Regions from separate parts of the Gluconobacter sp. OJA genome, predicted to be linked through region 1. Evidence: riboswitches for the same ligand, from Rfam matches in the RefSeq annotation. Region 1 holds a riboswitch; the other holds the start of a gene.

Region 1 (7,530 bases):
CCACCGAGCGGGGAACGGACACGGACCAGAAATCCATCTCGCGCTTCCATCGGCGCGAACATATCCGGACACCAGCCGCGAACAAGGGGGGAAACTGTCATTCGCTCCCACTTTCCAACATCGCAGAGACGCTATTCAGGCGCGGGTGCCAGAGGCCTCGACGGATCATATCCTGGAACCGCGTGCGCATTGCCTGACGTGCCTGGAGGTTGGCGCTTTTCAGGAAAGCATCACAGGTGTCATCGCCAAGCGTTGCGGCAAATACCAGGTCAAACTGTTGGTCAAACCGAACAGAAAGGGTCGAGGCAAAAGCGCAGAGCGCGTCCAGTCCCCGTGCAATTTCGGCGCCTCCCCGATAGTCATGCCGCTGCATCCCTGCCAGCCAACGAGGATTGGCCAGACGCCCTCGAACGATGCGTTTCACTTCGTCTTCAACTCTTCGAAGACGGGGCGCATCCGCATGGGACGTATCGCCATGCCAAAGGACGGGATCGGCCCCTAGCAGAGCCGCCGCCGCTGCAAGCCCACCTTCATGAGCAGCAAAATCCGGGCTTTCGAGAATATCCGTCTCTGCATGGTCCTGCACATGCAGGATTGCATCTGCCCGTGCCAGATTTTGGGCCAATGCTGCGCTGCTACGTGTCCCGTCACGACCGCCACCATACATCCAGTTATTGTCGGCCAGATAGGACTGGCCAAGATCAGATCGTTCTTCCCAGTTACTCCGCGTGAGAGCGTCTTCAATGCCTGTCCCGTACGTACCGGGCGCTGCACCAAAAATCCGCGCTCCAGCAATTTCTCGGGCCTCACCCTCCAGATTTCTCACACGGGCAGACAACGGGTTCCAGTCCTCGCCTTCCTCCAAACAGGAAACAGCTTCAACCACCTGATCGAAAAGAGAAATCTGTGCCGGAAAAGCGTCCCGGAACAATCCTGAAATTCGAAGTGTCACATCGACACGCGGACGATCGAGAACAGCCAGCGGTGTAATTTCAAATCCTGATACCCGACCGCTCGACGCATCCCACGTGGGGTCAACTCCCATCAGGATCAGAGCCAGCGCCAGATCCTCTCCCCCCGTGCGCAGGGTGGAGGAACCCCATAGATCTATAACGATGGTTTGAAGCGGCTCGCCTTCGTTCTGCAAGTGACATAGAAGGATCTGCTTTGCCTGCGCTCGGGCAAGCTCTACCGCAGAAGCCGTGGGAACAGCTCTCGGATCAAGCGTGAAAAGATTGCGGCCGGTCGGCAGAACATCCACTCGCCCACGTGTCGGAGCACCAGACGGCCCGGGTTTAATGAATCGTCCTTCCAGCCCGGCCAGAAGTGCCTTCATTTCCGCATCTGCGCTGGCTTCGATCAGAGTAGCAACCATTTGCTGGGGCATCTGTGCGACAGAAGACACCATGTCGGCCAGTTTCTCGGCATGTGGTGCTACTTGACCGAAAACATGCAGACCGTCACGGATCTGAAGGTCCTTCACATCACAGAGATAAGCATCCAGCCGCGCCAGAGCCTCTGCTTCGTCGCCTTCCCTCGCTTTGACACCACTTTCGCTCAGAAGCCCCATGCGCGTGGCTCGGTCCAGAATATCACGCTTCAGAATGGCGCCTCGACGCCTATCCAGACCATCCGCCTCTGCAAACTCATCGATCAGTTGTTCCAGCTCTGCCATGTCCGGATCAAGTCCGGCCTTCATAACAGGCGGTGTCATATGTCCGATGGTGACTGCGCCGAGACGACGTTTCGCAGAAGCTGCTTCTCCCGGATTGTTGACGATAAAGGGATACAGAACCGGCAAAGCGCCGCGAAGAACGGCGGGAGCGCACTGGTTGGAAAGCGCCACAGCTTTGCCAGGCAGCCATTCTAGAGTGCCATGCGTTCCAAGATGAACCATGGCATCTGTCTGGCAGACATGACGTAGCCAGAGGTGGAACGCGATATAGGCGTGGCGTGGAGGTGTATCAGGGTCGTGGTACTGGGCTTTACGGTCCTGCGCGCTGCCACGATCGGGCTGGACAGCGACTACGATGTTACCCAGCGCCACAAATTTAAGACAAAATGAACCGTCCTGAACGGCGGGGTCTTCCGCAGAGGATCCCCAACTCTGGGTCACAGCGTCCCGGAAGGGGACGGGCAAGCGCGCAAAGAGTTCGTTATAATCGTTCAGAGACAAACAGGGCTGTGGCAGGTCTTCACACAAAGCCTCCACCAACGCCCTGCTGGTAGGACTTTTCGCAACTCCACAGTCATACCCTGCCTGTTTCAAGGCCTGCAGGATGGATTCAAGGCTGGCAAAAGTATCTAACCCGACGGCGTGTGCAGTCTGTCCATCCGCACCGGGATAATCAGAAAGGACAATCGCAAGACGCTTCGCGCGCGTAGGCGTTTTTTTAAGCCTCGCCCATGCAAGAGCCTGCTGTGCAGCAGCGGCAATACCCGGTTGAAAGGGCATATGCCTTGCCGCATCCCCCGGAACTGTTTCGGATTTGAAGGAGATCGGAGACGAAGAAATTCGCCCATCAAGTTCTGGCAAAACGACCTGCATCGCGAGGTCGGACTGCGATAGGCCGCGCCCGCTTTCAGCCCAGGCCGAGGCCGTCACACCAGGCTGCAAAATCTGAAGAACGGGAACAGCAGCAATATCAAGAGGAGATGGCCCCTCTTTTCCGCGTGCAGAAAAGAAGGTCGCGTTCAGAATAATGTCTGGCTGAGTTTCAATCAGGCGGCTTTGAATCCACTCGGCAACATCCGGGTTCTTCAGCGATGCGACATATAGAACATCTGTCGCGACCCCGCACTTTTCCAGTTCATCGGCAAGACCATCAATCGCTGCTGTATCGGCAGCCAGAAGGTGAGCGCGGTAGAAAACGATTGTGGCTCTTAGAGGAAAATCCGCAGTCGTCTGGCGATAAATTCCAGCTGCGGGAAGCGCCGCGGGTTGCCCTGAGACGTCTTCTCCATGCCCGGCAAGATGAGCCATGAGCAAAAGGGCGCGACGTGCATTCTCAGGACCACCTTCCCTCAGAAACCCCGTGAGTCTGGAATGGTTTGCTACTTCGATGCTGGACCACTCTTCAAGCCGTGCATCCTGACGGGCATCTCCGGGCAACAGAGCCAGTGGGATAGTGTTACTGCTACAAAAATTCCGGAGTTCTTCCGCCCCATAGCGCCAGTAATCCACGCCACCCAGAAGCCGGGCGATGACGCATCGGGACGATGCTATGGTCTGCTCAACGTATAAATCGACCGACATGGGGTGTCTGAGGCGAGCAAGATTGACCAACCGCAGTGAAAAGCCTGCGCCGTTCGGGGTCTGCTCGTTCAGATTGGAGTACGCCCGCTCAAGCGCCAGAAGATCGCTATCCGAGAAGGACAGAAACACGACGTCAGCAGGAGCATGACCGAGATCCTCGGCCACGTCCTGATCGTCTATTCCGTGTCGTTCCCGGACAAGCAGATGCATCAGGTCAGTCCGCCAGCAATGCGGCTTCGATGGCTGCGCGATCCAAGCCTGTCTGGCCAATTACCACAAGGCGCCCGTCCCGGCCTGTATCTGCAAGAGGTACATCAAATTCATGGCGGAAACGGGTCCCGACACCCTGCACGGCCAATCGCATTTTCTTACCCTGCACGGCTGCAAAGCCTTTCATGCGGAGGATATCGAATTGCCCCGCAACCTCGCTCAGGCGTTTGAGTAACGCTTCAGCACTTTTCTGCTCCGGAAGGACCACGACGAAACTCTCGAAGTCATCATGTTCGTGGTCATCTGCGCCATCATGATTGGACGGACGAGCCTGAAGATCGTCTTCGGCACCGGCACCAATTCCCAGCAGAACAGCGGGGTCCAGTCGTCCCTGTACTGCCCGCAGCGTAATAACTTTCCGCGGCACGGCCTCGGTAATGCCCTTTTCAACCGCATCAATCCCGGCTTCGTCCAGAAGATCAGTCTTGTTCAGAACAATAAGATCCGCCGCATTCAACTGATCTTCATAGACTTCAGCCAACGGGTTATCATGATCCAGCGAAGGGTCAGCCGCCTGCTGTGCGGCAACAGCTTCCGGATCGTCCGCAAAGCGACCAGCGGCGACAGCGGGTGCATCCACCAGCGTAATCACACCATCAACAGTCATGCGGGTACGGATCCCGGGCCAACTGAATGCCTTGAGAAGGGGCTTGGGCAGCGCAAGGCCAGATGTCTCGATCACGATGTGCTCTGGCGGATCAGGACGATCGATCAGAGCCTCCATGGTCGGAATGAAATCGTCTGCAACCGTGCAGCAGAGGCATCCGTTGGTGAGTTCGACGATATCCTCGTCAGCGCATCCTTCGATCCCGCAGGACCGCAGGATTTCACCGTCGATCCCAAGTGAACCGAACTCGTTCACGACGATTGCAATACGGCGCCCATCAGCCTGTGCGAGAAGATTTCGCAGAAGGGTTGTTTTCCCTGCCCCCAGAAAACCCGTGATGATCGTAACCGGAATCTTGCGACCGGAGCCTGAAACAGTCTGGGACATCATGAAAGTTCCTGTGAAGAAGACAATGAAGATGGAAGACGGGCGATAACCATATCAGAAAGCGATGCAGGTCGCTTTGACGGCATCACTGTTCCGGTTTTCGATGCTCGGTAAAGCTGAAGGTAAGCTAGCAGGTCAGACAGCTTTTCCGGACCAAGTTCACCTAGAACAAAAGTCCATTTTTCCGGCATGGAAAGCGTGGCAATACAGCCTCGGCTACAGGCTGCCATACATTCAACGGGCTGGACGCTGAAATCACCTTCAGCAGCCTGGCCAAGCAAGGCATCGTAGAGCTGTCGCCCCTGAACAGGATCATTCCCAACCGGTAGACCGCGACGACACGTCACACAGACGTGGAAAACTGGCGAAACGGATGATTGGCCCGTTTCAGGATAAGGCAGTGGATCTGCCATGGTTTCGTCTCTCTTGCAGCCACAACAGCATAACAAAAGGCGCGATGAAAGGCCTTCGCAATCGCGAAAGTGACACGCACATGATGGCGCGCCCTCACAGTCCGGGCACCCCGCCGGATCATGACACTTGGCTCAGATGGCAGGTCTCCTGACTCACGGCTGAGGCGCCATTGGCACCTCCTCTCCCACCGGGCCTTCCCAGATCGAAATCCAGTGGCTGCCTTTCCTGAAAGAAAGACTGGCAGGACAGAAAACCGTCCACAGTTGCGGGGGCAGTGCCGGGTTTGACCTACTTCTAAGGCCGCACCAGCTTCCCTTTTCATCCTCTTCTCAGAGGAACCATCAAACACTCTCCTATCTCTGGGATGAAAGCGTGTCAAAGCCCGGGAAATGGGCTTATTTCATTTTCAAAGACAAACCCGCCGCCACAAACAGCACTTCTCCGGCGACTGCGGCGATCTTCTGATGAAGAAGACCCGCTTCATCGCGGAAACGACGAGCCAGGGCATTGTCCGGGACAATTCCGAGCCCTACCTCGTTGCCCACAAGAACGGTCCGGCCTTTCCGTGTTTGCAACGCCTCGAGAAGATCTTTCGTCGCGGCGTGTATATTACGGTCTTCCAGAATGAGATTTGTCAGCCATAAAGTGAGGCAATCAACCAGAACCGGCGCACCCTGCTCGACCTGTAAAACACCAGCGATATCAAACGGCTCTTCAACTGTACGCCAGCCTTTGTTCCCACGGGTGGTACGGTGCAAATCTATCCTGGCCTGCATTTCTTCATCAAAAGCCCGACCGGTCGCGAGATAAACCCAAGGGGCCGGAAGACCAGTGATGATTGCCTCAGCGATCCTGCTTTTTCCTGACCTGGCGCCCCCGAGGACCAGTGACACATCCGGTAGTCCTGTTTGCGTGATGGTCTGTGCCACAATGTCTCCTGCGCCTTCTTCTTGCATGGTCCCTGATAACAGCACAAAAGACCTGTCATGCCACCGCACATCATGCCCTCGTTCTGTCAGCCTCCTTTCGCCAGCATGGCAGAACTTCGCAATGCCTGCCTGTCACTTCCAGACCCCGACCAAAAAGTCGCCGCCCTGATAGGGGAGCGAGATGCAACTCTGACCAAACCTCCCGGCAGCCTCGGGCGGTTGGAAGAGCTGTCCATTTGGCTCGGTGAATGGCAGGGCCATCAGAAACCAACGCTAGAGCACGTTCAGATAACGATTTTCGCAGGGAATCATGGTGTGGTCCGCCGGGGGGTATCTCCGTGGCCTTCGGATGTTACGGCCCAGATGGTGTCGAATTTCCAGCGTGGCGGCGCAGCAATCAATCAGCTTGCCCGAAATGCAGGTGCTGACCTTGCTGTTGTGCCCGTCCGAAATCTAATGGCCACGGCAGATTTTACCGCGACCCCAGCTATGGGCGAAGACGAATTCCTTGATGCGGTCTCGGTCGGATACACCGCCGTATCCCCCGCTCTGGATCTGTTTTGCCCAGGCGAAATGGGTATTGGCAACACAACCCCCTCCGCCGCACTTTGCGCAGCACTTCTGGGGGGTACAGGCGCGGACTGGGCAGGACGTGGAACGGGTCTCGATCAGGCGGGCGTTAACCTCAAGGCTTCTGTTATTGATGAGGCCCTGTGTCTGCACGCGGCGTCACTTAACGACCCCTTGGATGCCGCACGTTGTCTGGGTGGTTACGAACTGGCCGCCATACTGGGAAGTGTTCTGGCCGCCAGACACCATCGTATCCCGGTTCTGCTTGACGGCTTCGTCTGTACCGCAGCCGTGCTGCCATTGATCAAACTGACTGCCTCAGCACTCGACCACACAAAGCTCTCGCATTGTTCCGCTGAGGCTGGTCACCACAGGCTGGCAGATGCCCTCAGGCTGAAACCAATACTGGACCTGGGCTTGCGCCTCGGAGAGGCATCTGGGTCGGCCGTTGCCATTCCCATCCTCAGAGCGGCATTAGCCTGCCACAACGGTATGGCGACGTTCGCAGAGGCTGCCGTTTCCCAATCAGACGTTTCCATTCAATGAGGCTTTGGCGCACCATTCGGGAAGACATCGCCTGTGGTGCGGGCCTGCTGACCCGCCTCCCCTTGGGATGGCTGCGCGTCAGCGGACAGGACTGGTCTCTGGCGCGGTCTGTCTGGTGCTGGCCCCTGGTTGGGGCGCTTGTCGGTATTCTCAGCGCATCAGTGTTCTTGCTGCTGAGTGCCTTGAATGTTCCCTCTTTGGTAGCAGCAGCCTGGAGCGTTGGCCTACAAATTCTCTTAACCGGAGGCCTGCACGAAGACGGACTGGCGGATATGGCGGACGGCTGTGGTGGTGGCCATACTCCTGAAAAGCGCCTGACTATCATGCGCGATAGTCGTATCGGCAGCTATGGGGCGTTAGCTTTGGGCATCAGCTTAATCGTCCGCGTTACGACGTTACCAGCGCTGCCTCCTTCAATGATCTTGCCGGCAATGGCTGTAACGGGAGCACTTTCCCGCTCTATCCTGCCTCTCCTAACGTTCCTCACAAAGCCTGCTCGTGACAATGGGCTGGCAAAGCAGCTGTCCAATCTGACACGAGATCAGCTACTG
Region 2 (7,530 bases), on a different contig from region 1:
TCTGTGTTTTTCATTGATCCGACGGGGATTATTCGCGCCATCCTGAGCTATCCTGCCAGCGTTGGCCGGTCAGTGGCCGAGTTGCAGCGTATGCTTTCCGCCTTGCAGGAAGTAGAGCGCTCCAACGTGCTGACACCGGAAGGCTGGCAGCCTGGACAGGCCGCTATTGCCCCCCCTCTTCAGACCCAGGAAGCAGTTCAGAAAGCAGGTCCGAACTGGTTCCTTCAGCCGAAGAAGCCGCGCCCATGACTCTTCTCGCCCTCGAAGAAAGCCGAAATCTTGCCGAATGGCTCCGCCTGCTCGCGCAGCCTCAACGCCTCATGATCCTGTCGGCCCTGCTCGATGGCTCACATGCTGTCAGTGAAATTGAGACCATGACGGGCATTGGCCAACCAACACTGAGCCAGCATCTCGGCACCCTCCGCCGCAGTGGACTGATTGAGTCTCAGCGAGAGTCCCGCGCCATCAGTTACTGCATGGCTGATACGCCCGATGCCGCTCGCGCCAGAATGCTCATCATGACACTCCGCCCTGACGGACTGGCAGTCTCACCAACAGCTACAGCCCCTTCACGCAAACCCGGTGCCCAACGCTCCTCCCTGGAAGGCGCAAGATTTGCGCGCATCGTCCGTCCGCTCTCCCGATGACCAGAACCCGGCTTGCACCGCACCCTGTTTCACCGTGCGAGCCAACGGAAACTGTGCTGCTTTTCAAACGCTTTTAGATGGAAAAGGAGAAGGTCCATGACCCGCTATCTGATGCTTCTGGCCTGCCTGACCGGTTTTGCCGCCCTGTCTGGCACGGCGTCAGCCGCGACACGCGACGAGCAGAAACAGGCCTGCCAAGGTGACGCCATCCGCCTGTGCACGTTTGCCATTCCCAACGAAGCCAAGATTACCGCCTGTATGAGAAAGAAGATGGATCAGCTCAGCCCAAAATGCCGGGCGATGTTTGAACCAGCTCCGCAGAAAAATACTGCGACAACAAAGCCAAAAAACTGAGACGTTTACCCTCTTGTCGTAATCGTGAAGATGGGCAGACGACGTTCAGACCAGCATTTACCTGAGGCACCTGCATATTAGGTGCCTTCGCGTTCTTCCGTCAGGATTGCACGAAGGCAGCGTTTTCATTATTGGATAACATATGAAAACAACCCGTCAGTACGGTCGTCGCAAGGTTACGCTCAAGGATGTAGCGGCACAGGTCGGGGTGTCCCACACGACAGTCTCGAATGCCTATATCCGGCCGGGCCAACTCTCGGCTGCGCTGAGGGAAAAGATCTTCGCGGCGGCGCAGGAGCTTGGATATACAGGCCCTGATCCAGCAGCGAAACAGCTTGCAACCGGGCACTCCGGGGCACTGGGCTTTCTCTTCAGTGAAGATCTTCCATACGCATTTTCTGATCCTGCCGTTCTCGCCGTGCTGAACGGCGTCGCAAAAAGCTGCGATGAGATGGAAACGGATCTGGCCCTGATTTCAGCAGGCAGCAGCCTCCGCAACATGAACACACCTGTTTCGCTCGGTAATGCTGCGGTCGACGGGTACATCCTTTATTCCGTGGCTCCCGATAGCCGGTGCGTTTTGATGGCACAGCAGCGGAACGTTCCGCTCGTTGTGGTGGATCAGCCTCGTCTGGACAACGTGCCATATGTCGGCATTGATGACCGAGGGGCAGCCTACAACGCTGCAAAGACCCTGCTTGAGCTAGGACACCGTCGCTTCGGTATCCTGTCCCTCAAAACAGCCCATGACGACTATTTCGGCATCCTGACGGCCAAGCGTCGCGCCAATATTGCGCACAGCACGATTGCCATGCGTCTGGAAGGGTACTTAACAGCTCTTCAGGAAGCCGGGATTGCCCCTGAAAACGTGCCGGCCTGGGAAATTCCGATCAACTCTGAAGAGTCCGGGGCTGAAGGCGCGCGCTTTCTGCTGAACCGACAGAATGCGCCGACAGCAATTCTGGCAATGAGTGACCGCGTTGCAATTGGCGCTATGCAGACAATTCGTGCGGCGGGTCTCAGTATTCCTGAAGACGTGTCGATTTTTGGGTTTGATGACATTCCTGCCGCTGCCCTGTCGGACCTCAGCACAATTCGCCAGCCTCATGAACGCAAAGGCATGGAGGCAGTCCGTCTCCTGACCCAGCAGGACGGCCGCCAGAACAAGAACGTCATTCTGGAGACAGAACTCGTCGCTCGCGGCAGCATTGGTCCAGCCCCCAAGGGCTGAACCATACTGTATTAGCGGGCGACGTTCAGAAGCCCGGCAATACTGTCGATCTGAAAATCCGGCTTCAGGTCAATGCACTGCGTTGCAGACCCGTGCCCATAACTCGCCCAGCAGGATGCAATGCCACTATTGCGGGCAAACCCAAGATCTGCCGCCGTATCGCCAACCATCAGAAAATCCGATGCGGGAACTTCAGGGAACAACGGCCGCACACGGTCCGTCATGACGCGGGGATCTGGCTTGTGCGGGTAGTCTGGTTCGGACGCAATCACATTGCTGATCCACCCACCAAGCCCGAAGCGCTTGATACTGGCATGAACAGTCGGAGCATGCTTGTTGCTGAGAATTACCAGCGTTGCCCCGTCAGCCTTAAGGTCGTCGAGCACTGACTTCACCCCGTCAAACAGAACGGTCTCTTCCTGATCGGCTTTAGGGTAATACGCCCGATAGTGACGAACAAAAGCCTGCGCATCATCTCCGTCACTGTCGGGAACGATCGCCTGAAACAGCGTCTGAAGCGTCCCACCCTTTGACAGCTGATGCTTCAGGGCGTCTGATGAAGGGCCCTTGTAGCCGCTGGCTTCAAAGGCTTCCTTCAGGCTGCGAAGAATGGCCGGCTGCGTTTCCGCCAGAGTACCATCGTAGTCGAGAAGAACGATCGGGAATCTTGTCATTCTCTTTTGTCACCCCGTTTACGCAGGAAATCCAGCCCTCTCCGCTTCAGATCGGACGTCGCCCAAGAAGGCGGCAAAGGGCTGATGCTGTATCTGCATGATTCAACGTATAGAAATGGAATTGCTCCACCCCTTCAGCTTTCAGTGTCTGACACAGCCGGTCTGCAATCGTAGCCGCGACAAACGCCCGCGTCTGGGGCGTTTCATCCAATCCATCGAACAGGTCGCGCATCCACTTCGGCACGTTTGCACCACACATATCGGCAAACTTCCAGGCCTGCGCAGCACTTCCAACCGGAAGAATACCCGGCACGATCGGCCGCTCGATTCCAATGGCCGCAGCACGGTCCCGGAAGCGTAGAAATGTGTCTGCTTCGAAGAAGAACTGCGTCAAAGCCCGGTCCGCGCCAGCATCAATCTTAGCCCGCAGATGCTCCAGATCCGACTGAGGACTGAGCGCGGCAGGATGCGTTTCCGGATACGCCGCAACGGAGATTTCGAACGGCGCAATCTCCTTCAATCCGCGCACCAGATCCACAGCCCCCGCGTAGCCTTCCGGGTGAGGCTCATAGACGCCCCCGGCTGACGGTGGCGGATCACCACGCAGGGCCACAATGTGCTTCACACCCGCGTCCCAGTACGCCTGCGCCACGGCATTGACGTCTTCTTTGGAGGCTCCCACGCAGGTCAGATGCCCAGCCATTGGCGCGCCAGTTTCCCGAACCATGCCTTTCAGGGTGGCCAGGGTGCGGTCCCGTGTTGACCCACCTGCCCCATACGTCACGGACATAAACTGCGGACCCAAAGCAGCTAGCGTTTTTGCGTTTTCCAGCAGTGTGGCGGCTGCCTTTTCCGACTTTGCAGGGAAAAATTCGAACGAAATTGCGGGCAGAGGCCCTGTCTGTGCGGGCATCACGCCAGCTCCTTATTCAATAATTCAGCTTAGTTGGGGCGTTGGCCGAGCCAGAGTTTCACGGTCAGCTCGCCTTCAAGAGCTACTGGCTCGGCGGGAACCAGACCGGCAGCGCGAAACCACGTCGCCATCTGCGCATCGGTAAATCCAAGCCGAACATGCGCATCCCGTGTGCGAAGTTCTTCCCGGCTATGGGAGGCAAAATCGATAATCAGTAAGCGACCGTTGGCATCCAGAATACGCGCGGCTTCCGCAATTACAGCAGCCGGATGCTGTGCATAATGCAGAACCTGATGCATGACTGCGACATCGGCTGAATGCTCCGGCAACGGAAGGGCCTGAAAGTCCCCCTGCCGCAGATCAGCCTGCTCCAGACCAGCTTCCGCAAGCTTGGTCCGCGCCAATCGCAGCATGGCAGGACTGCGATCAAACCCGATGACTGTTTGAGCGCCGGCCCCCAGCAGCTCCATCATGCGACCTGTTCCCGTGCCTATATCCACGAGCCGGCCGATCGGAGATGCTGAAAGCGTCTTTACGATCGCTGCTTCGACCTCCTGTTCGGACACATGCAAGGAACGCAATGCGTCCCATTCTGCCGCGTGGGTTTCAAACCAGTCTTCCGCCGCGAGCGCACGAACATCCCGAATGGCCTGCAAGCGAATACGATCCGCACGGATTTCCGCCGGTTCCCGCGCAGTCCATCGATCCAGCGCCATAAAGACAGGCTCCAGACGTTCCGGAATACCCAAAGTCAGAAAGACCCAACTTCCTTCCTTGCGGCGCTCAATTAATGCCGCATCTGCCAGGATCTTCACATGCCGTGACACGCGAGGCTGACTTTGCCCGAGCACCTGCGCCACCTCGCCGATGGACAGTTCCATCTCGCGCAGAAGGGCCAGAATCCGTAGACGCGTCATGTCTGCCAGTGCCTGGAAAATAATGAGGGCCTGTTCCATACGAATTTACATATAAGGAGTTCTTTATATGAGCAAGAGCTATTGACTCTTTTTCAGAACATGCGGCAGTCATAAGGCTTGTCATGGTTCCATGTCGGATGTTCACGCATCCGGCGTGGCTAAGAGGGAAGCCGGTGCAAATCCGGCGCTGCCCCCGCAACTGTCAGCGGCGAGTGCCGATTCCACAGAGGCCACTGGGCGAAAGTCCGGGAAGGCGGAATCAGCGCGGAGACCCGTAAGCCAGGAGACCTGCCACGGCACATAACATCCTCCGGCGGGGCGTTCCGGACGGGTCACGCATGTCTCCACGCCGCACATTTCCTGTTCGGGGCGTGAATGATCCTGCATGCCCTGCGAGCGCACTGCCACGAACCTGTCGAGGCTTTCATGACCGTCCGCGTCGCAACTTTGGGCTTTCCGCGTATCGGCACCCGCCGTGAACTGAAAACCGCTCTTGAACAGTACTGGGCGGGGAATTCTTCCGCCGATGATCTGCTTTCCACAGCCGCGTCCCTTCGGGCGTCAGCCTGGCAGCGCCAGAAAGACCTCGGCGCAGAGATCATCCCTTCCAACGATTTTTCGCTTTACGATCATGTGCTGGATACATCCGCAATGGTCGGTGCTGTTCCCGCCATTTACGGCAACGTGCAGGGCAAGGTGGACTTGGGAACCTACTTCGCCATGGCGCGCGGCTCCCAGACGACATCCGAAGAGTGTGGCTGCGGTCATGCTCATGACACCCCTGCCGCCGAAATGACCAAGTGGTTTGACACGAACTACCATTACCTTGTTCCGCAATTCGCAGCAGACCAGACGTTCCGCCTCGCCTCCACAAAAGCGGTGGACGAATATCGGGAAGCCAAGGCGCTTGGGATTGAGACACGCCCTGTTCTGCTCGGCCCTGTCAGTTTCCTGCTTCTGGGAAAATGTGACGGCCCGGCGTTTGATCGCCTTGATCTGCTCCCTGCCTTGCTGCCCGTTTATGAACGGGTTCTAAACGCCCTCCGAGCAGAAGGCGCAGATTGGGTTCAGATTGACGAGCCCTGCCTTGTTCTGGATCTGCCGGGAAATGCTGCCGCAGTTTTTAAGACGACCTACAACACTCTGACAGCCGCTGTTCCAGACCTCAAACTGATGCTCGCCACATACTTCGGCGCGCTCGGAGACAATCAGGGCATCGCCCTCAGCCTGCCAGTTCACGGGCTGCATGTGGACCTTGTCCGCGCTCCCGAACAACTTGCATCTATTCTGGAGAAAGCACGGCCAGACCTGCTGCTGTCTCTCGGCGTAGTGGATGGGCGGAATATCTGGAAGGCCGATCTGAACGCGCTTCTGGACCATCTTGAACCGCTGGCGCGCCAGCGTGACCTGATCCTTGCTCCGTCCTGCTCTCTCCTCCACACACCCATTGACCTGGAACGGGAGACAGATCTGGACGCGGATGTAAAATCCTGGCTCGCATTCGCCGTTCAAAAAATCGAGGAGTTGCACACACTGGCGCGCGCCCTGAATGAAGGCCGGGGCGTTGTGCAAACCATTTTAGCCGAAAATGCTGCGGCTCTTCAGGCGCGTCACTCTTCCACGAAAATCAACAATCCTGCCGTTCAGACACGCTCTGCGGATCGCAATCCAGCTCTCGCCCAGCGCCATTCACCCTTCCCCGCGCGCCGTCCGTTGCAACAGGCCAGCCTCAGGCTGCCTCTATATCCAACCACAACCATCGGTTCTTTCCCCCAGACAACTGAAGTCCGCAAAGCCCGTGCGGATCATACACGAGGAGAGCTCTCTTCCGAGGCTTACGAAGCCTTCCTGCGGGAAGAAACCGCCCGGACCATCTGCTGGCAGGAAGAGATTGATCTTGATGTGCTGGTGCATGGCGAGTTTGAGCGCAATGACATGGTGCAGTATTTCGGGGAGCAGCTTTCCGGCTTTGCGTTCACGAAGCACGCCTGGGTTCAGTCCTACGGGTCCCGCTATGTCCGGCCGCCCATCATTTTCGGGGATGTGTCACGCCCAAAAGCCATGACGGTTGAATGGTGGGAATACGCCCAATCCATCACCAAACGCCCGATGAAAGGTATGCTGACGGGGCCTGTCACGATCCTGAACTGGTCTTTCGTGCGAGACGATCAACCGCGTGCGGAAACATGCCGACAGATCGCTTTCGCGATCCGGGATGAAGTGTGCGATCTGGAAAAAGCCGGGTGCGGCATCATCCAGATTGATGAAGCCGCCTTGCGTGAAGGCCTGCCGCTCCGTCGCGCAGACTGGCAATCCTATCTGGACTGGGCCGTGGAGAGCTTCCGCATTTCAGCCTCGGGTGTGCAGGACGCCACACAGATCCACACCCATATGTGCTACTCGGAATTCAACGATATCATTGCCGCCATTGGCGCAATGGATGCGGATGTGATTTCGATTGAAACCGCCCGCTCCCGCATGGAACTACTCGATGCGTTCGCAGCCTATCGCTACCCTGCGGAAATCGGGCCGGGCGTTTACGATATCCATTCCCCACGCGTGCCGTCTGTCGAGGAAATGGTGGACCTGCTTCGAGCTGCCAGCAAAACCATCAGCCCGGATGCCCTCTGGGTCAATCCGGATTGCGGACTGAAAACCCGCAAATGGCCGGAGACGAAAGCTGCGCTCCTCAACATGGTTGCGGCAGCCCATTATATGCGTCCGTAAACCAGCGAGTAGATGGGGTGGATCACCACCCCATCATACGCAATTACCAGATTTTGACGCGCTGATC

What was found. A riboswitch is a leader RNA that binds a small molecule or an ion and turns the genes downstream of it on or off. The one in region 1 is predicted to bind cobalamin.
Region 2: linked by a shared signal. The riboswitch ahead of metE (5-methyltetrahydropteroyltriglutamate--homocysteine S-methyltransferase) and the one ahead of ABDK75_RS08325 (DUF1636 domain-containing protein) in region 1 are both predicted to bind cobalamin.

The regions. Positions count from the first base shown of each region.
Region 1 covers NZ_JBDIWI010000001.1:1,811,578-1,819,107, forward strand. The annotation lists gene cobG (precorrin-3B synthase) at 1-101, opposite strand, end outside; gene cobN (cobaltochelatase subunit CobN) at 98-3,466, opposite strand; gene cobW (cobalamin biosynthesis protein CobW) at 3,471-4,523, opposite strand; gene ABDK75_RS08325 (DUF1636 domain-containing protein) at 4,520-4,933, opposite strand; cobalamin riboswitch at 5,054-5,292, opposite strand; gene cobU (bifunctional adenosylcobinamide kinase/adenosylcobinamide-phosphate guanylyltransferase) at 5,330-5,890, opposite strand; gene cobT (nicotinate-nucleotide--dimethylbenzimidazole phosphoribosyltransferase) at 5,921-6,979, shown strand; gene cobS (adenosylcobinamide-GDP ribazoletransferase) at 6,976-7,530, shown strand, end outside.
Region 2 covers NZ_JBDIWI010000002.1:357,915-365,444, forward strand. The annotation lists gene ABDK75_RS12100 (peroxiredoxin) at 1-249, shown strand, start outside; gene ABDK75_RS12105 (helix-turn-helix transcriptional regulator) at 246-647, shown strand; gene ABDK75_RS12110 (hypothetical protein) at 744-1,001, shown strand; gene ABDK75_RS12115 (LacI family DNA-binding transcriptional regulator) at 1,144-2,232, shown strand; gene ABDK75_RS12120 (HAD family hydrolase) at 2,244-2,906, opposite strand; gene metF (methylenetetrahydrofolate reductase [NAD(P)H]) at 2,953-3,819, opposite strand; gene ABDK75_RS12130 (metalloregulator ArsR/SmtB family transcription factor) at 3,849-4,775, opposite strand; cobalamin riboswitch at 4,843-5,047, shown strand; gene metE (5-methyltetrahydropteroyltriglutamate--homocysteine S-methyltransferase) at 5,163-7,463, shown strand; gene ABDK75_RS12140 (M13 family metallopeptidase) at 7,507-7,530, opposite strand, start outside.